3 regions of the Brachybacterium sp. NBEC-018 genome follow, and region 1 is predicted to be linked to each of the others. Evidence: predicted binding sites of a transcription regulator. Region 1 holds the regulator's gene; each other region holds the start of a gene.

Region 1 (7,277 bases):
GGGACCCACACGAGCGGGAAGAGGATCGAGCCGATGCCGAGGGTGACCACCGCGAGGATCGTGATCACGATGGAGAGCACGACCTCCGCGATGACGGTCGCGATCGCGGCGTTGAGCGACTCCGCGGCGTTGTAGCGCACGTAGCGGTCGCGGTCCTTGTAGACCAGGAAGATGATCAGCGGACCGACCCAGCCCAGGAAGCCCGCGCCGATGACGTAGCCGAGCACGGCGGAGAGCTGCGCGAACATCGACCACATGCGCGAATCGGAGGGGCTCACGGGCTGACCCGAGAGCGGTCCGTCGTAGGCGCCCGAGAAGCCGGGGGGCAGCGGCGCGGCCGACGGGTGCGCGTCGCCGGTGTAGCCCTGGGGGCCACCCTGCGGCGCCCCGTACGGTGCCTGGCCCGCGCCGGGCTGCCCGCCGCCGTAGGGCTGGTGCCGGGCACCCGGCTGCTGCCCGGCCGGCGGGGCGCCGGCGGCACCGTCCGCGGCAGGTGCCTGGTAGGGCGAGGGCGCGCCGTACGGGGACCCCGTGCCGGCGGAGGACGGCGCCCCGTAGGGCGACTGCGGCGCCGAATACGGCGAGGAGGCGGCGGTGTCCCCGGCGGCGGGCTGGGAGCCCGGGCCCTGGCCGGTGCCGGGCGCCGGATGCGACGCGGGCTGCTCGGCTCCCGAGCTCTGCGGGGTGCTCTGGTCCGGATCGGTCGCGGGACGACCGCCGAAGGGATCGTGCGGGTACTCGTTCTGGCTCATGGCCCCTCCTCGGGAACGGCGCCGGCGGGACCGGCGATGTCGTGAACAGGGTCCAGCCTACGGAGCGCGGGCGCCCACGTCACCGTGGCGAGCCGCCGGGGCGCCCGGGGGACATCCCCCAGGCGCGCGGGACCGCCGGGGGTCAGGAGTCGACGGTCACGAAGTCGATGAGCTCCTCGATGCGGCCCGAGAGCGTCGGCTCGACGTCGGCGTAGGAGCGCACGGTGGCGAGGATGCGCTGCCAGCCGCGGGCGATGTCCGCCTGGTCCTCGTGGGGCCAGCCGAGCGCGGCGAGCGTGCCGACCTTGATGTCGGTGCCGCGCGGCACGTGCGGCCAGGCGGGGATGCCCACGCGGGCCGGCTTCACGGCCTGCCACACGTCGATGTACGGATGCCCGAGCACGAGGACGTTGCCGCGGGCCCCGGGCTGCGCGAGCGCCTCCTGCGCGATCCGGGTCTCCTTGGAGCCCGTCACGAGGTGGTCGACGAGCACGCCGATGCGGCGGGTCGGGGAGGGGCCGAACTCGCGGATGCGCTCCACGAGGTTGTCCGCGCCGTCGAGCAGCTCGACGACGACGCCCTCGATGCGCAGGTCGTGGCCCCAGACCTTCTGGACGAGCTCGGCGTCGTGCTTGCCCTCGACCCAGACGCGGGAGGCGCGGGCGGTGCGGGCGCGGGCGCCCTCGACGTAGACGGAGCCGCTCGCGGAGCGCTTGGGTCCCGCGGGGGCCTGCCTCGCGACGGCCCGGGTGAGGACGACGGGCTTGCCGTCGATCATGTAGCCGGGCCCCAGCGGGAAGGAGCGGACCCTGCCGCGGCCGTCCTCGAGCTCGACGACCGTCTCCCCGGCGATCTTCTCGACCCGCAGGATCGCCCCGGTGAAGCCGGTCGAGGCCTCCTCGACGACGAGGCCGCGCTGGGCCGGCACCTCCCGGGAGGCGGGGCGGCTGCGGTGGTGGGACGGCGGACCGGAGGCGAGCACGTCTCGGCTGTAGCGGTCGGGGAATCGCGAGGTCGGGGCAGGCACGCCCGGCACGGTACACCGGCATCGGCGCCGTTCCGGGGCACCACGCTGGGGCGGTGGGAGTGGCAGTCGGAGCGGCGGTCGGGACGGCGGCCGCCTCAGGCGGGGTGCGCCCCGGACCCGGCCCACAGCCGCACCGCGGCATAGCTGCGCCACGGCCGCCAGCTCTCCACCACGGCAGGGTCCTCACCCGCGCCCGCGGCGACCATCGCGCGCCGCAGCACGGCGTCGGAGGCGGGGAAGGCGTCCGGATCGGTGCCGGCCCGGATCGCGGCGCAGGCGAGGGTCCACGGGCCGATGCCGGGCACCGCGGCGAGCTCCTCCGAGGTCGGCGCCCGGTCCGGGAGATCCGCGAACAGCGCGGCGGTCGCGAGCACGGTGCGGGTGCGGGACCGCGTGAGGCCGAGCTCGTCGCGCAGCCGATCGGGGTCGACCCGGGCGAGCACCGCAGGACGAGGGAACCGGCGCAGCGGGCCGACGGGCGTCGCCGCCGTCCCCTCGCCGTGCGCCGCGAGCAGTCGGGCGCCGAACAGGCGGCCGGCCGCCAGGGAGACCTGCTGGCCGAGGACGATGAGGACCACCGCCTCGAAGCGGTCCGGGTAGCGCGTGATCCGCAGCCCGGGCCGCGCGGAGACCTGTGCGGCGAGCACGGGGGAGCGGGAGAGGTGAGCGTCGATCGGCGCGAGGTCCGCGTCGAGGTCGAACCAACGGCGCACCTGCGCCTGCAGATCCGCGAGCACGGCCGGGTCCTCGGCGGGGGTGCGCAGGGCGATGCCGTCCGCCCGCGGGGTGAGCGTGACGGGCACCGGGCCGGCCGGGCCGGTGAGGAGGCGGGTCTGGGCACCGTGCGACGGGTCGAGGTGGTCCAGGCCCGTGATCGTGTGCGCCACGAGGGAGCCCCACGCCGCGGCGGCGTCGAGGGGCCCGCGGGAGGGGACGAGGATCTCGGTGCTCAGAACAGCCGCGCCCCGTCCTCCGCGGAGGGCTCCTCGAGGGCGAGCAGGGCCCGCTTGCGCTCGAGACCACCCGCGTAGCCGGTGAGGGAGCCGTCGGCCCCCACGACGCGGTGGCAGGGGACGATGATGCTGATCGGGTTGTGGCCCACGGCCTGGCCGACCCGCTGGGCGAGGCCGGGCCCGCCCAGCTCGCGGGCGATCTCGCCGTACGTGATGGTCGTCCCGTACGGGATCTCGCGCAGCCGGGCCCAGACCCGTTCGGAGAACTCGCCGCCGGCGGTGCGGACGGGCACGTCGAAGTCCGTGCGCTCCCCGTCGAGGTACTCGCCGATCTGACTCGCGACCGCGGCGAGCACGGGATCCTCGCCCGCGGCGACCTCGGGCCCCCCGCTGCCGGGAGTGAAGGGATAGGTGTGGCCCGGGAAGTAGAGGCCCACGAGCGCGTCGCCCTCGGCGAGGGCCGTGAGCGGGCCGAGGGTGCTCGGCAGGACGGCATGGCGTGCGGTCATCGGGACCTCCTGGATCTCCGTCGTCATGCACGGTAGTCGCCCGCCGGCGCCGAGGTGTGAGGCGGGCGGGCGAGGCGGTCGCCCGCCGGGGTGCACGCCCGTGGCGAACGCCTCCCGGGGAGGGGTCCCGGGGACGCGTAGGATTGGCACTCGGCGGCCCCGGGTGCCAGCGTCTCTCCGGCACCCGCAGCACGGCCGCCGCACGGCACCACCGCAACACGGACCAGGGAGGTGAGAGGGACGGATCCCCGCAAGCTGCAGATCCTCGGCGCGATCGTCGAGGACTACGTCGCGACCCGCGAGCCCGTCGGCTCGAAGTCCCTGCTCGAACGGCACGAGCTCGGCGTCTCCGCCGCGACCGTGCGCAACGACATGTCCGCCCTCGAGGAGGAGGGGCTCATCACGCAGCCCCACACCTCCGCCGGCCGCGTCCCCACCGACAAGGGCTACCGCGCCTTCGTCGACCACGTCGCGGCGATCAAGCCGCTCTCCACCCCCGAGCGCCGCGCGATCCGGGCGCTGCTCGAGGACTCCGGCGACGTCGAGGAGCTGCTCGCCCGCACGGTGCGGCTGCTCGCCCAGCTCACCCAGCAGGTCGCCATGGTCCAGTACCCGGCGCGCCGGCAGGCCCGCATCCGTCACGTGGAGCTCGTGAAGGTCGCCGAGTCCCTGCTGCTCGTCGTGCTCATCACCGAGTCCGGCCGCGTGGACCAGCGCACCATCCCCGTCACCCCGGGGCGCTCCGCGGAGCACTACGCGGGCATGCGCGACGCGCTGAACCGGGCGGTCGCGGGCCGTGAGGTCACCGATCTCGCCGCCCCGCTCGGGGAGCTGCTCGAGACCGTGCCGCCGCTCGACCGTCCGGCGGTCGTGGAGGTCTCCGAGGCGCTCGTCGCGCTCGCGGCGAGCCGCGCCGAGGGCCGGATCATGATGGCCGGCACCGCGAACCTCGCCCGTTCAGCCGAGGACTTCTCCCGGGACGTCGAGCCGCTGCTCGACGTGCTCGAGGAGCAGCTCGTGCTCCTGCGGCTGTTCACCGAGATGCACGCCTCCCCGGGCGCGGTCGAGGTGCGCATCGGCTCCGAGCTGCGCGACCAGGCGCTCAACCAGGCCGCGGTCGTGGGCGCCGGCTACGGCGCGGGATCGCACGTCGCGATCCTGGGCCCCTCCCGCATGGACTACGTCACCGGGATCTCGACGGTGCAGGCGATCGCCCGCTACGTCTCCCGCTTCCTCGCATGACCCTCCTCCTGAACGCACCCCTCCCGACCACGCAAGGACCCACCAGGTGAACGACGACTACTACGAGCTCCTCGGCGTCTCGAAGGACGCCACCACCGAGGAGATCAAGAAGGCGTACCGGAAGCTCGCCCGTTCCCTCCACCCGGACGTCAACCCGGACCCGGAGGCCGCCGAGAAGTTCAAGAAGGTCTCCCAGGCCTACGAGACGCTGTCCCACGAGGACAAGCGTCGCCAGTACGACATGGGCGGCGGCCCGGGCATGGGCGGCGCCGGATTCGGCGGCTTCGGCGGCGCGGGCGGCTTCGACATGGGCGACATCTTCGACATGTTCGCCGGGGCCGCCGGCATGGGCGGCCGCGGTCGCGGCCAGGGACCGATCCCGCGCCGGCGCCGCGGCGGCGACGTGCTGCGCCGCGCCACGATCGACCTCCGCGACGTGGTCTTCGGCTCCGAGCAGAAGGTCTCCTACCGCACCGCCGTGCTCTGCGAGCGCTGCGACGGCTCCTGCAGCGAGCCGGGCACGAGCCCCACCCGCTGCACCGCCTGCAACGGCTCCGGCCACGTGCAGCGCGTCGCCCAGTCGCTCCTGGGTCAGATGGTGACCATGGCGCCCTGCCCCACCTGCGAGGGCCACGGCGACGTCATCGAGTCGCCCTGCACGGCCTGCTCCGGCCACGGCCGGATCTCCCAGCAGCGCGAGGTCACCGTCCGCATCCCCTCGGGCGTCGAGACCGGCACGCGTATCCAGCTGCGCGGCGAGGGCGAGGTGGGCGAGGCCGGCGGCCCCGCCGGCGACCTCTTCGTCGAGCTCTCGGTCAACGACCATGAGACCTTCGCCCGCTCGGGCGACGACCTCGTGACGACCCTCGCGGTCCCGATGACCTCCGCGGCGCTCGGCGCGACGATCCCGCTCGAGACCTTCGACGGCGTCCAGCAGGTCGAGATCCGCGCCGGCTCCCAGCCCGGCGAGGAGTTCGTGCTCAAGGGCCTCGGCGTCACCCCGCTGCGCCGGGAGCGCCGCGGCGACATCCGGGTCGTGCTCGACGTCGACGTGCCCTCCTCGCTCACGGACGAGCAGCGCGATCTGCTCGAGCAGTTCGCGGCCCTGCGCGGGGACGAGGCGGACCGCCCCAGCCCGCGTGTGCACGGCCCGTTCGCGAAGCTCCGCGAGCGCCTGCGCGACCTCTGAGCCGCGCAGCGCGCTGCCCCCCCGATCCCGGCCCCAGGAGCGGACATGCCCACCACGCCCCCCGGATTCCTGATCCTCGACGACGCCCTCGAGGGCGCCGCGGAGGGTGACGCGCTCACCCTCGACGGCGAGGAGGGCCGCCACGCCGCGAAGGTCGCCCGGATCGGCGTGGGGGAGCAGGTGCTCCTCACCGACGGCCCGGGCCGTCAGGTCCTCGCCGAGGTCACCGCCGCGGCCAAGGAGCAGCTCGAGCTGCGCCTGCTCGGCGATCCGAGCGCGCCGGTCCCGCGGCTCCCGCGGCTCGCCCTCGTGCAGGCGCTCGCGACGGGCGGACGCGACGAGCAGGCGGTCGAGTCCGCGACCGAGCTCGGCGCGGACCGCATCGTGCCCTGGATCGCGGAGCGCTCCGTCTCAGTGTGGCGGGGGGAGAAGCTGCGCAAGGGCCGCGCCCGCTGGCAGGGCACCGTCCGCGCGGCCGTCAAGCAGTGCCGGCGACCGGGCATCCCCGAGGTCGACCAGCCCGTCACCACCGCCGCCCTCGCCGAGCAGGTCGCCGTGACGACCGCGGCGGGCGGGATCGTGCTCGTCCTGCACGAGCAGGAGTCCGTGGGGCTCATGTCGCTCGTCGCCGAGCTCCGCGATGCCGGGGGAGCCGGGGGAGAGGTCCCCGAGATCGTTGTGGTGGTGGGCCCCGAGGGCGGCATCGCCCCCGCCGAGCTCGACCGGCTCCGCTCTGCGGGCGCCCGCTCCGTGCTGCTGGGACCCGAGGTGCTGCGCTCCTCGACCGCCGGACCTGCCGCGCTCGCGGTGCTCAGCGGGATCGTCGGCCGCTGGGGCTGATCCCGGACCCGGCGGGAATCGGGAAAGCGACTGCCGGAGGAGCGATCCCCGGCTAGGGTCGATGACCATGCCGGTGCACCGTCCCTCCCCACCCGTCGTCCCCGGCCCCGCGGGAGGTCCCCGGTGATCCTCGCCGAGCACCTCGTCAAGGAGTTCCACCGTCCCCGCCGCGTCGAGGGACGCTTCGCGGGCCTCCGCTCCTTCCTCAGCACCCGGCGGGACACCGTGCGCGCGGTCGACGACGTGTCCCTCCGGGTCGACGACGGCGAGATCGTCGGCTACCTCGGCCCCAACGGCGCCGGGAAGTCCACCACCATCAAGATGCTCACGGGCGTGCTCGTCCCCACCTCCGGCCACGTCGAGGTCGAGGGGATCGTCCCCTGGAAGGACCGCCGGGCGAACGCCCGCACGATCGGCGCCGTCTTCGGCCAGCGCAGCCAGCTGTGGACGGACCTCCCGCTGCGGGAGTCCTTCGACCTCGTCTCCCGGCTCTACGGGATCGAGAGCACCGTCTACCGCCGCACCCTCGACGGCTTCGTCGACCTCCTGGACATGGGGCCCTTCCTCGACACGCCCGTGCGCTCGCTCTCGCTCGGCCAGCGGATGCGCGGGGACCTCGTCGCGGCGATGCTCTACCACCCGCCGGTGCTCTACCTCGACGAGCCGACCGTCGGCCTCGACGTCGTCGCGAAGGCCCGGATCCGGGAGTTCATCACCGAGCTGAACCGCTCCGAGGGGACCACGGTGCTGCTCACGACCCACGAC
Region 2 (7,277 bases), 1.1 Mb from region 1:
GGCGCCGGGAAGTCCACGCTCGCGAAGGTCGTCTGCGGCTTCGAGCGCGCCACCGGCGGGACCGTGCGTATCGGCGCCGTCGACGCCGCCTCGTGGTCCCTCGCCGAGCACGGCCGGCACGTGGGCTTCGTGCTCCAGGAGCCGGGGCAGATGCTCTCCCGCCCGCTCATCACGGAGGAGATCGCGCTCGGGCTGCGGGCCCGCGGAGCGAGCGAGGAGGAGATCGCCGAGCGCACCGCCGCCGTGCTCGAGGTGTGCGGCCTGCGGCCCTACCGCTCCTGGCCGCTCTCCGCGCTCAGCCACGGGCAGCGCAAGCGCGTGACGATCGCCGCCGTGCTCGCGCTCGAGCCGGAGGTGCTCATCCTCGACGAGCCCACCGCGGGACAGGACCACGCCCACTACAGCGAGTTCATGGGGTTCCTGCGGGAGCTCCACCGCCGCGGCACCACGATCGTGCTCATCACCCACGACATGCACCTCGCGCTCGAGCACACCGACCGGGTGCTCGTCATGTCCGACGGCCACCTCCTCGCCGACGACGACCCCGCCCGGGTGCTCGTGGACCCCGAGCTCACCGCGCGCGCCCACCTCGTCACGACCGGCCTGTACGACCTCGCCGAGCGCTGCGGCCTCGCGGACCCCCACGCCCTCGTGCGCCGCTTCGTGGACGCGGACCGCGCCGTGCCGGTCGCGCCGCCGTCGGACGGAGCACCCCGATGAGCGCGCCGCTGCTGGGCTACGTGGACCGCCCCGGGGTGCTCCACCGGCTCTCCGGGATCTCGAAGCTCGTGCTCGTGATCGGCGCCGTCGTGGGCGCCATGATCGGCTTCGACGTGCGCTACCTGCTCGCGGTCACCGCGCTCTCCGTCGTGGCCTGGGCGCTGTCCCGGGTGCGGCTGCGGGACCTCGCCGTGGTGCTCACGCTGATCGGCGTGTTCATGGTGCTCAACAACCTGGGCATCTTCCTCTTCGCCCCCGGCTACGGGACGCAGCTGTTCGGCACCCGGCACGTGCTGCTGGACGGTCCGTGGCGCTGGGACCTCACGCAGGAGCAGCTATTCTACCAGGCGGCCGTCACCCTGAAGTACCTCGCGGTGCTGCCGCCCGTGCTGCTGTTCGTCACCACGACGCGCCCGCCGGAGTTCGCCTCCGCGCTCGCCCGGATCGGGGTGCCCGCCCGCATCGCCTACGCCGTCTCCCTCGCCCTGCGCTACGTGCCGGACATCCAGCGGGACCTGCGCACCGTCTCCCAGGCGCAACAGGCGCGCGGCATCGACACCTCCCGCGCGGTGCCGCTGCGCACACGGCTCCGGAACCTCTCCGCGGTGCTCATGCCGCTGCTGCTGGGCACCTTCGACCGGATCGAGGAGGTCTCCGCCGCGATGGAGCTGCGCGGGTTCGGCCGGGAGCGGGGCCGCACCTGGTTCGTCCGCACGCCCCTGCGGCCCGCGGACCTCCTCGTCATCGCCCTCGCGGTGCTGCTCGTCGTGGTGCCGATCGTGCTGCTCGGCGTGAACGGCGGCCGCTACTGGAACCCGTTCGGCTGAATCGGGAATAGGGCCGGCGGCTCAGCCCGCAGTGAGCACCTCGCGGATCGCCGCGAGGGTCGCCGGGATCCCGGCGCGCGCGGCCTCCTGGCGGATCGCGATCTCCTCCTCGGCGCGGTCGCCGTAGCGCTCCGTGAAGACCTCCAGGAGCTGCGGCGTGGTGCGCGTGTACTCGGTGAGCTCGGTGCCCTCCGGGACGGCGCGCAGCCGGAACCCCCAGACGACCCGGCCGGGGCCGACGGACCAGGCGAAGTGCTCCCCGGGCTCGTCGGCGACCACCTCGGAGGTGGTGCTCCACTCGCGCTCGGGGGTGCGATTGTCCCCGGTGAAGCGGGCGCCGACGCCGCGGGCGTCCGAGTCCCAGGTGCACCGCCGGCACTGCGGGCTCCACTCCCCCGTGCGCGTGACGTCGCTGACCGCGGCGTACACCTCCGCCGGAGGGACGGGGACGACGAGGGACTCCTGGATCTCATAGGTCATCGGACCATCGTCCCATCGGCGGGACGAGGGCCGCTCTATGCTCCGGGGATGGCACGAGCCCGAGAAGTCACCTGGGACCATCCCGGTGTCACCGCCCCCGATTCCGACACGTGGCCCGTCGTGCCGCGGGAGATGCCGGGGCGGGTGGCCACGGCATCCCGGGTCATCGGGAACGGGGAGGAGTGCTGGAAGCGGGCGTCGGCGGACCTGCTGGGCTGGGCGGTGAAGACACGCAGCGGCTTCTCGCTCGCGCCCGACACCGGGCCGCCCGCGCCGGGCCAGGAGCTGACGATCATCGCCCGCCTGGGGCCGCTGCGCGTGCGGGAACCGGCGCAGGTCCTCGAAGTGGTGCACGGTGAGGACCGGGTGGCCCTGTCCTACACGACCCGCCAGGGGCATCCGGTGCGCGGCGAGGAGGCCTTCATCCTGCACCGGGCGCGCGACGGCGCCGTGGTCCTCACCCTGCGCTCGGTCACGGCGGCCGCCCGCGGCCGGTATCGGCCGCTGTTCCCGGTCGCGCTCGTGCTGCAGCAGATCTATCGCCGTCGCTACCTGCGCTCACTGCGCTGAGCCCCAGCGGATGCAGACGGGCCCCGACCCTCCGGAGAGGATCGGGGCCCGCTGTGCGCTCGGGTCGAGCGGCAGGTGATCAGCCGTGGGGCTGGATCACATCATGCCGCCCATGCCCCCCATGCCGCCCATCTCGTCGCCACCGGCGGGAGCCTTGACGGGCTCCGGCTTGTCGGCCACGACGGCCTCGGTGGTGAGGAACAGGCCCGCGATGGACGCCGCGTTCTGCAGCGCGGAGCGGGTGACCTTGACGGGGTCGATGATGCCGGCGACGAGGAGGTCCTCGTACTCGCCGGTCGCGGCGTTGAGGCCCTGGCCCACGGGGAGGCTCTTGACCTTCTCCGCGACGACGCCGCCCTCGAGGCCGCCGTTGACGGCGATCTGCTTGAGCGGGGCCTCGATCGCGATCTTCACGATCTTGGCGCCGGTCGCCTCGTCACCGGTGAGGCTGAGCTTGTCGAAGGTGTCCTTGCCGGCCTGCAGCAGGGCCACGCCGCCACCGGCGACGACGCCCTCCTCGACGGCCGCCTTCGCGTTGCGCACGGCGTCCTCGATGCGGTGCTTGCGCTCCTTGAGCTCGACCTCGGTCGCGGCGCCGGCCTTGATGACGGCCACGCCGCCGGCCAGCTTCGCGAGTCGCTCCTGGAGCTTCTCGCGGTCGTAGTCCGAGTCCGAGTTCTCGATCTCGGTGCGGATCTGCTTCACACGGCCGGCGATGCGCTCGGCGTCGCCGGAGCCCTCGACGATAGTGGTCTCGTCCTTGGTGACGACGACCTTGCGGGCCTGGCCGAGCAGCTCGAGGCCGGCGGTCTCGAGGCTGAGGCCCACCTCCTCGGAGATGACCTGGCCGCCGGTGAGGATCGCCATGTCCTCGAGCATCGCCTTGCGGCGGTCGCCGAAGCCGGGGGCCTTGACGGCCACGGACTTGAAGGAGCCCTTGAGCTTGTTGACGACGAGCACGGCGAGAGCCTCGGCCTCGACGTCCTCGGCGATGATCGCGAGGGGCTTGCCGGACTGGATGACCTTCTCCAGCAGCGGGAGGAGGTCCTTGACGGCGGAGACCTTGGAGGAGAGCAGGAGGATGTAGGGATCCTCGAGCACGGCCTCCTGGCGGTCGGCGTCGGTGACGAAGTAGGCGGAGATGTAGCCCTTGTCGAAGCGCATGCCCTCGGTGAGCTCCAGCTCGAGGCCCATGGTGTTGGACTCCTCGACCGTGATCACGCCCTCCTTGCCGACCTTGTCGAGCGCCTCGGCGATGAGCTCGCCGATCGCCGGGTCGGCCGCGGAGATGGCGGCGGTGTTCGCGATCTGGTCCTTGGTCTCGATCTCCTTGGCCTGCGCGAGCAGGGTCTCGGAGACGGCGGCCACGGCCTTGTCGATGCCGCGCTTGAGCGCGATCGGGTTGGCGCCGGCGGCGACGTTGCGCAGGCCCTCCTTGACCAGGGCCTGGGCGAGGACGGTGGCGGTGGTGGTGCCGTCGCCCGCGACGTCGTCCGTCTTCTTGGCGACCTCCTTGACGAGCTCCGCGCCGATCTTCTCGTACGGGTCGTCGAGCTCGATCTCCTTGGCGATGGAGACGCCGTCGTTGGTGATCGTGGGGGCGCCCCAGGACTTCTCGAGGACGACGTTGCGGCCCTTGGGGCCGAGGGTGACCTTGACGGCGTCAGCGAGCTGGTTCATCCCGCGCTCGAGGCCGCGACGGGCCTCCTCGTCGTAAGCGATGAGCTTGGCCATGGTGGAATCTCTCCCGTGTCTGTGATGTCCACCCGATCCAGTGCCCGCGACGGACGGCATCCGACACCGTGTTCCTGTCCCACGGCGGCGGATCCCTCACGGGATCGGAATGTTCAGGGCCCGGCACGCGGAGAGCTGTCACTCCCGTGCACCGAGTGCCAGATCATCATAAGCACTCTCGCCCTGAGAGTGCTAACCCCGTTCGCCTCGAGCACAGCGCGGTTCCCGGGCTGATGCAGAACGGGCCGCCCTGCGCCCCGGACGTGCTGTCCGGTCGGCGTGGGCGGCCCGTCCTCGGGGGCTCTGCCGGGCGCTCAGCCCTCGCCGTCGCCCGAGCCGAAGTCGTCGGCCGGCTGCTCGACCGCCACGAAGGTGATGCTCGCGTCGTACTCGTCGCTCTGGCGGGCCTCGCCGGCGCCCACCGCGTCCGCGAGGGCCTGGGCGCTCGCGGCGTCCGCCTCGTCGCGGTAGAAGACCACGGCCTCCTGCTGGCGGTTGTCCGCGGTGCCGACGTCGACCTTCTCCCAGCCGTCGTCCTCGAGGGTGCTCTGCCAGGTCCCGGCCAGGCCGTTGATGCCGCCGGCGTTGACGACGAGGACCGGGGTGGACTTGTCGGCCTCGGCGGCCGGGGACTCCGAGGCGTCGCCGCCGCCGTCGCTCTGCGCGGCCTGCGAGGAGGCGGCCGGGGTCGTGGGATCCGCGGAGCGCTCGTCCCCGCCGCGACCGAGGTTCCCGATCACGAACAGCAGCACCACCAGGGTCACGAACGCGGCCGCGATGATGACGATGTAGACCAGGTTCTGGCGCCAGAACGGCTCCTCGGCGCGGTGGGCGCCGTGGAACGAGGAGGCGTCCGCCTCGTCGTCGAACCGGTCGGGCGGGTAGGGGTACTGGGAATCTGCCACGGGCCCATTGAACCAGCTCGGCCGGGGAGGTCGCGGGAGCACACGCGCCGCGTCCCGTCGGATGCGGCGGCTCAGGCCACCTGGCCCGGGTCCTGCGCGGCGGCGGAGGTCGGGTCCGCGGAGACGCGCCGGCCGCGCAGGCGGTGCACGAGCGCGGGGGCCGCGCGGAGCGCGTCCGGGGAGTCCAGCAGCGCGTTCAGACGCACGTAGTAGGCGATGCGGGAGATGCCGATCTCCTCGCGGATCGCCCGCTCCTTCGCCCCCACGTAGCGGAAGGTGCGCGATTCGAGCTCGAGGATCCGGCGGTCGCTCTCGGAGAGGGCGGACGCGGACGGATCGGAGGGGAGCTCGGCGGGCATGGATCGACCCTACGGCGGCGCACGGGGCGGGCGTCGGCGGCGCGCCGCCCGCCCCGCGGGGACCTGTCGCCCCTGCCACACTGGGACCATGCCGAGCACTCCCCGACCCCTCTCGCAGACCCTCGCCGAGGACTGGGCCCGCGCCCTCGCCCCCGTGGAGGAGCGCATCCACGGGATCGGCGGCTTCCTCCGCGAGGAGGTCGCCGCGGGACACGGCTACCTGCCCGCCGGCGAGGACGTGCTGCGCGCCTTCACCACCCCGCTCGCGGACGTGCGCGTGCTGATCGTCGGCCAGGACCCCTACCCCACCCCGGGGCACCCGATCGGCCTCTCGTTCGCGGTCGAGCGGCACGTGCGCCCGCTACCCCGCTCGCTCGTGAACATCTACAAGGAGCTTGAGGCCGATCTCGGGATCCCGCCCGCCTCCCACGGGGACCTCACCGCCTGGCAGGAGCAGGGCGTGATGCTGCTGAACCGGGTGCTCACCGTGCGGCCCGGGGCGCCTGCCTCGCACCGCCGCCGCGGCTGGGAGGAGGTCACCGAGCTCGCGATCCGCTCCCTCGTGGAGCGCGGCGGTCCGCTCGTCGCCGTGCTCTGGGGCCGCGACGCGCAGTCCCTCGTGCCGATGCTGGGGGACGTGCCGCACGTGGCCTCGCCGCACCCGAGCCCGCTCTCCGCCTCCCGCGGGTTCTTCGGCTCCCGGCCGTTCTCGCAGGTGAACGCCCTGCTCGAGCAGCAGGGCGCCGCACCGGTGGATTGGCGGGTCGAGCGGGGCTGAGGCCCGCCCGCGGCGCTGCCCGCCGGCTGTCCACAACGCGCGCGGGCACGGGGCGCTCTCGGTCTAGCGTGGGGCGGGGCCGACGGAGGAGGGGACCATGAGCGGCGGCACGAGCAGCGCGGGACGCGCACGCGCCCTGCTGCGCTCGCTCCGGGACGATCCGCGACGGCGGGCCGGCGCGATCGCCTTCCTCGTGGTCTCCGCGCTCTGGGTGGCGGTCGGCGTGGGCATGGCGATCGCCCGGGAGGAGCCGGTGGGGACCGCGATCGACGGCGGCAGCTTCACCACCGTCGCCCCGGCCGGCTGGGGCGCCCGCAGCGCGCCCGCGGGCGCGGGACTCACCCTCGTCGCCGGCCTCGAGTCCGCGGATTCCACGCAGCGCATCGCGATCCTCCGCTCGCAGGACGGCACCGGGCCCTCCGCCCTGTGCGACGCCCTGCAGGCCGGCTCGCTCACCCAGGGCCTCGCCCAGGTCGGCACCGATCTCGCCGATCCCCCGCCGCTCGACGGCCGCACCACGGACCGCCGCACCCTCGAGGCCGTGCCCGTGGACGCCTATCGCGCCGATCTGGTCTGCGCGGCCGACGGCACCGCCGCGATCGCCGTGCTCACGGAGTCGGCGCCGGCCACGGAGCAGGAGCAGCCCGAGGCGGCGCGTCAGCTGCTCGAGGACTGGAGCTGGCAGGAGGACTGAGCCGGCCCGTTCAGCCCGCGGTGACCACGAGGCTCGAGACGATCTGGGCCTCCTCGGAGGAGATCTCCTCCGCGCCGTAGGTCTCCGCGACGATCTGCAGCACGCCGCCGTCCACGTCCAGGCACCAGGTCTCCGCGACGACCGGCTGGCCGTCCCACGTGCCGTGCACCCGGTGGTGCGCGGCCGGGGCGCCGCCCACCTCCGTCCGGT
Region 3 (7,277 bases), 1.0 Mb from region 1:
CCCCCAGGCGAGCCAGAACGCCCAGAAGAAGAGGGTGGCGCCGGCCATCCAGTCGGAGCCGCCCTCCTGGTAGGCCATCGTCTGGAAGGTCCGGCCGGGCAGGGTCGCGACGAAGCGGCCCACGTTCTCCACGATCGCGTTCAGCAGGAACGCCGTCCGCCCGGTGACGAGGAGGTACAGCAGCAGTGCGGCCGCGCACCACAGGTTCAGCTCGGAGACGAGGCGGATGCCCTTGTCCACGCCGGAGGTGCAGGCGGCGACGGTGAGCACGACCGCGACGACCACGAGGGCGATCTGCAGGCCCAGCCCCTGGGGCAGGCCCAGCAGCAGCGAGAAGCCGACGTTCAGCAGCACCACGCCGATGCCCATCGAGGTCGCGACGCCGAACACGGTGCCCAGCAGCGCGAGGACGTCGATGAGGTCGCCGGCGGCCCCGCGCACGCGCCTGCCCAGCAGCGGGTAGAGCGCCGCGCGGATGGACAGCGGCATCCCCCAGCGGTAGGCGAAGTAGCCCATGGCCATGCCGAGCAGCGCGTACATGGCCCAGCCGGCGACGCCGTAGTGGAACATCGTCCACACCACGGCGTCCTGCAGCGCCGCGGCGGATTCCGGGGCCGCGTCCGGCGGCGTGACGAAGTGGGAGATCGGGCCGGTGACGGAGTAGAAGAGCATGTCGATGCCGACGCCGGCGGCGAAGAGCATCGCGACCCAGGTGAAGAGCCGGTACTCCGGGCGGGAGTGGTCGGGTCCCAGGCGCACCTTCCCCTCGGGGGACAGCGCGACCCAGAGCACGAAGAGGATCACCGCGGTGACGGTCAGGACGTAGAACCATCCGAGGTCCTCCGCGATCCAGCCGACCACGCCGTGCATGGTGGTCGCGGCCTGGTCGGGGGCGAGGATCGCCCAGAGCGAGAAGGCGAGGATGACCGCGGCGGAGACCCCGAGCACCCGGCGGTTCACGCGCACGCCGGAGGGCGTGGCGAGCTCGACGGGACCGCGGGAGAGCTCCTCGCGGGCCACCGGGGGCCGCTGCGTCTCCTTCTCCTCGCGGCGCTCGAGCCGGCTCTCCGCGCCGAGGCGCGAGCGCACCGCGTCGCCGGCGACCCGCTCGGGGCCCCGGGGGTCCTGGTGCGCGGTGGGGGCGGGAGGCTCGGTGCCCCTCCCGCTCGGGGTGCTCTCCTGCTGGGGTCCTGTCACGGGCTGCCTCCATGTGCTGGGTCGACTCGAACGCGGTCGGGCGACGCAGGGCACGGGGTGGCGTGGGGCAGCGGTTCGGGATGAGGACCGGCGGACCGCGGGCTCCCTCGCCGCGCGCTCCGACCTCTCAGCAACCTATCCCTGAACTCCCAGGAAGGACAGGGCGGTGGGAGCGGATCACTGGTGATGTCCCTCGCCACCGGCATCACCGCAGGTCACGGAGGTCGCCGCCGCCGTCGGGCGGGAGCGGTTGCCGGCGATTGCCCGTTGACGAGGGGCGCGCGCACGAGGACGGCCGGTCGATCCGAGGATCGACCGGCCGTCCCGGTGGGGCGAGGGGGCTCAGGCCTCCTCGTCGTCCTTCTTCTCGATGACGAGCGTCTCGGTGGTGAGCACCAGCGCCGCGATCGAGGCGGCGTTCCGCAGCGCGGAGCGGGTCACCTTGACCGGGTCGATGATGCCGGCCGCGACGAGGTCGACGTACTCGTCGGTCGCGGCGTTCAGGCCGTGGCCGGCCTGCGCGTCGCGCACCTTCTCGACGACGACGTAGCCCTCGAGGCCCGCGTTCTCCGCGATCCAGCGCAGCGGCTCGACGACGGCGCGGGCCACGGCGCGCACGCCCACGGCCTCGTCGCCGGAGAGCCCGAGGTCGCCCTCGAGGACGGTGGACGCCTGGACGATGGCGCTTCCGCCACCGGCCACGATGCCCTCCTCGATGGCCGCACGAGTCGCGGAGACCGCGTCCTCGATGCGCATCTTCTTCTCCTTGAGCTCCACCTCCGTGTGGGCGCCCACCTTGATGACGGACACGCCGCCGGCGAGCTTGGCGAGACGCTCCTGGAGCTTCTCGCGGTCCCAGTCGGAATCGGTGTTCTCGATCTCGGAGCGGATCTGCGCCACGCGATCGGCCACGGCCTGCTCGTCGCCGGCCCCGCCCACGATCGTGGTGGAGTCCTTGGTGATGACGACGCGCCCGGCGTGGCCGAGCACGTCGGTGCCCACGGACTTGAGGTCCAGGCCGAGGTCCGCGGTGACGACCTGCGCACCGGTGAGGACCGCGATGTCCTGGAGCATCGCCTTGCGACGGTCGCCGAAGGCCGGGGCCTTCACGGCGGCGCCCTTGAAGTTGCCGCGGATGCGGTTGACGACCAGCGTGGACAGGGCCTCGCCGTCGACGTCCTCGGCGATGATGAAGAGCGGCTTGCCGCCCTCCACGACCTTCTCGAGCAGCGGGAGGATGTCGGCCACGGCCGAGATCTTGCCCTGGTGCAGCAGCACCTGGGCGTCCTCGAGCACGGCCTCCTGGCGGTCGCCGTCGGTCACGAAGTGCGGGGAGATGAAGCCCTTGTCGAACTGCATGCCCTCGGTGAAGTCGAGCTCCATCGCGGTCGTGGAGGACTCCTCGACCGTGATGACGCCGTCCTTGCCGACCTTGTCGAACGCCTCGGCGAGCAGCTCGCCGATCTCGCGGTCCTGGCTGGAGACGGCCGCGACGGACGCGATCTGCTCCTTGCCGTCGACCGGGATGGACAGCTCGCCGAGCTTCTCCGAGACGGCCTCGACGGCCTTCTCGATGCCCCGCTTGAGCGCGGCCGGGGCCGCACCGGAGGTGACATTGCGCAGACCCTCGTGGACGAGCGCCTGGGCGAGCACGGTGGCGGTGGTGGTGCCGTCGCCGGCGACGTCGTTGGTCTTGGTGGAGACCTCCTTCGCCAGCTGTGCGCCGAGGTTCTCGTAGGGGTCCTCGAGCTCGATCTCACGGGCGATGGTGACGCCGTCGTTCGTGATCGTGGGGGCGCCCCACTTCTTGTCGAGGACGACGTTGCGGCCCTTGGGGCCGAGCGTCACCTTGACGGTGTCGGCGAGCTTGTCGACGCCGCGCTCGAGGGCGCGGCGCGCCTCCTCGTTGTACAGGATCTCCTTGGCCATGGATCAGGCCTCGATGATCGCGAGGATGTCGCGGGCGCCCAGCACGAGGAACTCCTCGTTGCCGTACTTGAGCTCGGTGCCGCCGTACTTGGAGAAGACGACCTTGTCGCCGACCTTGACGTCGACCGGGATGCGGGCACCCTTGTCGTCGAAGCGGCCCTCGCCGACGGCGACGACCTCGCCCTCCTGGGGCTTCTCCTTCGCGGTGTCCGGGATGACCAGGCCGGAGGCCGTGGTCTGCTCGGCCTCGAGCGGCTTGACGACGACGCGATCCTCGAGGGGCTTGATGGAGACCGACATGCGGCTCACTCCTTCATAGAAGAATGGACTCTGCTGAGTTCTGGGCGGAGGGACCCGGTGTCCTGGACGTCGTCGCGGTGCCGACCGGGACGGGACCCTCACGGCAGCCTCTGGCACTCTCGGCCTTCGACTGCCAACGGGACCACTCTAGGACCGTCCTGGCACTCATGCAAGACGAGTGCTAACGGCCGGACGTCCGCCCCCGGCGAACTCCTCTGCGCCCCAGGTCACACACTTATTGTGAACCTGGCAACTGGACATGACGGAACCCGTGACGACCCGTCCGCGCCCGCGTACAACAAGAGGGACACGGCCGCACCGGAGACCCCGGGCGGCCCGTACGAGGACCGATCCACCAGGAGACCCCCATGACCTTCCTCCGCAGCCTCTCCACCGCCCTCGGCCGCATGGCCGACCGCATGCAGGGCCAGGACGTCGAGCGGCACAACGCCGTCGTCGGCAACCGCATGGGCGGCGACGTCGCCGCCGTGACCCAGGCCCGCACCTCCCAGGGCGTGAGCCCCCTCGGCCTGGGCCGCTGACCGCCCGTCGCTGATCGACGACCGCTGAGTGCCGGACGCGGGGCTCAGCGCCCCGCGGCCTCCGCGATCGCCCGCACCTGGTCCGACCCGAACAGGTAGACCGGCACGGTCACGTCCCCGAGCGCGTCCCCCGCGCTCGGCAGCACCGAGGTGACGACGCGCGGGGCGCCCTCCCCGACCTCGACGAGGCTCGCCCCGCTCAGCGCGAGCGCCCGCTCGCTCTCCCCCGCCCCCAGCGGGTCCACCACGTTCGTGACCCCAGGGGCGACGTGCACCGGCACCCCGCCGATGCTGCCGCTCATCTCGTGGTGGTAGTGCCCCGCGAGCACGATCCGCACATCGCTCCCCGCGAGCACCCCCGCGAGCTCGTCGAGCGGCTCGAGGTCGAGGCTGCGCAGCAGCGGCGTCGCCGCCACGAGCGGCGGGTGGTGGATCGCGAGCACGGTCCCGCCCGCCGCGGGCTCCGCGAGCACGCCGCGCAGCCAGTCCAGCTGCTCCGCCGTGAGCTCCCCGTAGCCCGCCCCCGGCCGGCTCGAGTCGAGCACCACGACGCGCCCGCCGCCCGCGAGCGCGTGCACCCGGTCCTGCACCTCCGTGCCGCGCGCCCCCGGGCCCCGCACCGCCGCGTAGGCCGCGCTCACGTCGTGGTTGCCCATCGTCACCACGAGCGGCGCGCCGAGGCGCTCCGCGACGGGGTCGAGGATCGCGTGCAGGCGCCGGTAGGACTCCTCCGTGCCGTCCTCCGAGGCGTCCCCCGTGTGCACCACGGCGTCCACGGGACCGATCGGGCCGAGCGCCGCGAGCAGGCCCTCGAGCGCCGCGCCGGTGTCGATGCGGTCGTAGTGGCGGGCGGCGGGGTCGCCGTAGAGGTGGGTGTCCGTGATCTGGAGGATGCGCATGCGGGCACCGTAGCGAGCGGGGGTGTCCCGCGGGTGAACGGGAGCACCCGACCCGGGCGCGCGGATCCTCTAGCCGAGCGCCCCGACCCATTCGTCGGAGCCGTCGGTGAACCGCTGGTGCTTCCAGATCGGCACCTGCGCCTTGACCTCGTCCACGAGCGCGTCGCACGCCGCGAAGGCCGCCTTGCGGTGCGCGGCGGCGACCGCGGCGACGAGCGCGCTGTCCCCGATCGCGAGCGGTCCGTGACGGTGCGCCACCGCGAGGCGCACCTCCGGGAAGCGCTCCGCGATCCCCGTCGCCACCTGCGCGAGGACCTCCTCGGCCGACGGATGCGCCGTGTAGGTGAGCGCCGTGACGCCCCTGCCCTCGTCGTGGTCGCGGACCACGCCGTCGAAGGTGACCACGGCGCCGCAGCGCGGATCGGCGACCGCCTCGACCATCGCGGCGACGTCGATGACCGCGGTCGTCACCGCGGCGTGCCGGAGGCGCTCCACCGCCTCGCCCATCGCGGGATCGCCGGCGCTCACGCGTGCCCCGCCCCGTCGCGCTGCTCGAGCAGGTGGTCGAGGATCGGGTCGAGCACGGCGATGCCGTCCTTCACGCCGCCGCGGGATCCCGGCAGGTTCACGACGAAGCAGCGGCCGGCCATGCCGGCGAGGCCGCGGCTGAGCAGCGCCGCGGGCGAGGCGGCCTCCCCGCGCCGGCGCACCGCCTCGAGCACGCCCGGCATCTCCCGCTCGATGAGGGGCGCGGTCTGCTCGGGCGTCACGTCCCCGGGGCCGATGCCGGTGCCGCCGGTCGTGACGACCACGTCGGCCCCCGCGTCGAGGCCCCGGCGGATCGCGGCGCCCACCTCGGGGCCGTCGGCCACGACCTCGCGGACGACGGGATCCAGTCCCCGGCCCTCGAGCCAGGAGACGAGCAGCGGGCCGGTGCGGTCCTCGTAGGTGCCGTCGGCGGCGCGGGTCGAGGCGACGACCACGTGGGCCCGGCCGCGCAGCGCGGGCGGCGGCGCGTCCCCGTCGCGGGCGGAGCAGTCGGCGTCGGTGCGCCGGGCGGGCATCTCCTTCATCGCTCCTCCTCGCGGCGCCAGTCGCCGCTGCGGCCCCCGGACTTCGCGAGCACCCGGATCCCCTCGATGCTCGCCTCCCGGTCCACGGCCTTGATCATGTCGTAGAGGGTCAGGGCGGTCACGCTCACCGCGGTGAGCGCCTCCATCTCCACCCCGGTGACGCCCGTGGTGCGCACCCGGGCGGTGATCTCGAGGGCGTCCTCCCCCGCGGGGACCACGTCGACGGTGACGCCGGAGATCGGCAGCGGATGGCACAGCGGCACGAGGTCGCTCGTGCGCTTCGCGCCCATGATCCCGGCGATGCGGGCCACGGGCACCGCCTCGCCCTTGGGGAGGTCCCCGGCGAGGATCCGCTCGCGGACGTCCGGCCGCGTGCGCAGGAGCCCGCGGGCGGTCGCCTCGCGGGAGGTCACGGGCTTGTCGGTGACGTCGACCATGTGGGCGGAGCCGTCCGCGCGCACATGGGAGAGGCCGTCGGGTCGGGTCATCAGGAGCCTTCCGTGAGCAGGATCGTCTCCACGAGGTCGCCGTCGTGGAGGAGGTCGGTGCCGACCGGCACGGCGACGAGGGCGTCCGCGGCGGCGAGCGCGGCGACGAGGTGGGAGCCAGGGCCGCCCACGAGCCGCACCTGGCCCGAGGGGAGCACGCGCGCCCGGCGGTGCTGGAGCAGGTGGGCGGGCGAGGGCTCGGGGCGGGAGGGGTCCTCGAGCCGCAGCGGGAGGCGCAGGCGCCGGCGGGGTGGGGCGCCGAGGGCGGGTCGCAGGATCAGCTCGCAGCTCAGCAGCGCGGAGACGGGGTTGCCGGGCAGGGCGATCCAGGGGACGCGGCGTCCCTCGTGGAGCAGGGTGCCGATGCCCTGGGGCCCGCCGGGCTGGAGGGCGAGGGTCGGGAAGGCGAGGGTCACGTCCGCGTGCTGGGCGGCCATCCGCACCACCTCGCGGGCGCCCTGGCTCACGCCGCCGCTCGTGACGATCAGGTCCGCATCGGTGCGGCCGAGCTCCGCGTGGAGGCGCTCGAGCAGGAGGGCGGGATCGTCCGGCACGGCGGCGGTCGCGACGACCTCGGCGCCGGCCTCGGCGAGCGCGGCGGCGAGGCCGGGCCCGTTCGCGTCGTGGGTGCGCCCGGGGCCGGGGTCCCCGCCCGCGGGGGCGACCTCGCTGCCGGTGGAGAGGACGAGCACGCGCGGCGGGGTGCGGGCCTCGACCTCGCGGGCGCCGCACGCGGCGAGGTGGGCGATGCGGCCGGGGGTGAGCACCTGCCCCTCGCGCAGGATCGTGTCCCCGCGGCGGGTCGCGGAGCCGCGGGGACGGACGTAGCGCCCGGGCCCGGTCTCGAGC

Evidence for each region. Region 1 encodes HrcA, which represses chaperone genes, less so after heat shock. Its sites were predicted from a motif close to TTNGCACTCGNNNNNNNCGAGTGCNAA; they were not measured.
Region 2: the regulator HrcA is predicted to act here: its motif matches at 4,501-4,527, upstream of groL (chaperonin GroEL).
Region 3: the regulator HrcA is predicted to act here: its motif matches at 3,585-3,611, upstream of groES (co-chaperone GroES).

What each region holds. Positions count from the first base shown of each region.
Region 1 is NZ_CP100650.1:2,496,773-2,504,049, forward strand. It holds gene NLU66_RS11295 (DUF4870 domain-containing protein) at 1-752, opposite strand, end outside; gene NLU66_RS11300 (DUF3097 domain-containing protein) at 895-1,788, opposite strand; gene NLU66_RS11305 (DNA-3-methyladenine glycosylase family protein) at 1,875-2,732, opposite strand; gene NLU66_RS11310 (methylated-DNA--[protein]-cysteine S-methyltransferase) at 2,729-3,241, opposite strand; gene hrcA (heat-inducible transcriptional repressor HrcA) at 3,473-4,483, shown strand; gene dnaJ (molecular chaperone DnaJ) at 4,530-5,672, shown strand; gene NLU66_RS11325 (16S rRNA (uracil(1498)-N(3))-methyltransferase) at 5,718-6,512, shown strand; gene NLU66_RS11330 (ABC transporter ATP-binding protein) at 6,636-7,277, shown strand, end outside.
Region 2 is NZ_CP100650.1:3,599,518-3,606,794, forward strand. It holds gene NLU66_RS16365 (ABC transporter ATP-binding protein) at 1-720, shown strand, start outside; gene NLU66_RS16370 (energy-coupling factor transporter transmembrane component T family protein) at 717-1,547, shown strand; gene NLU66_RS16375 (SRPBCC family protein) at 1,569-2,027, opposite strand; gene NLU66_RS16380 (DUF1990 domain-containing protein) at 2,076-2,597, shown strand; gene groL (chaperonin GroEL) at 2,694-4,331, opposite strand; gene NLU66_RS16390 (LytR C-terminal domain-containing protein) at 4,646-5,236, opposite strand; gene NLU66_RS16395 (DUF3263 domain-containing protein) at 5,308-5,595, opposite strand; gene NLU66_RS16400 (uracil-DNA glycosylase) at 5,684-6,373, shown strand; gene NLU66_RS16405 (hypothetical protein) at 6,471-7,067, shown strand; gene NLU66_RS16410 (hypothetical protein) at 7,078-7,277, opposite strand, start outside.
Region 3 is NZ_CP100650.1:3,499,227-3,506,503, forward strand. It holds gene betT (choline BCCT transporter BetT) at 1-1,197, opposite strand, end outside; gene groL (chaperonin GroEL) at 1,540-3,126, opposite strand; gene groES (co-chaperone GroES) at 3,130-3,426, opposite strand; gene NLU66_RS15930 (hypothetical protein) at 3,795-3,968, shown strand; gene NLU66_RS15935 (metallophosphoesterase family protein) at 4,013-4,867, opposite strand; gene NLU66_RS15940 (molybdenum cofactor biosynthesis protein MoaE) at 4,937-5,374, opposite strand; gene NLU66_RS15945 (MogA/MoaB family molybdenum cofactor biosynthesis protein) at 5,392-5,940, opposite strand; gene moaC (cyclic pyranopterin monophosphate synthase MoaC) at 5,937-6,428, opposite strand; gene glp (gephyrin-like molybdotransferase Glp) at 6,428-7,277, opposite strand, start outside.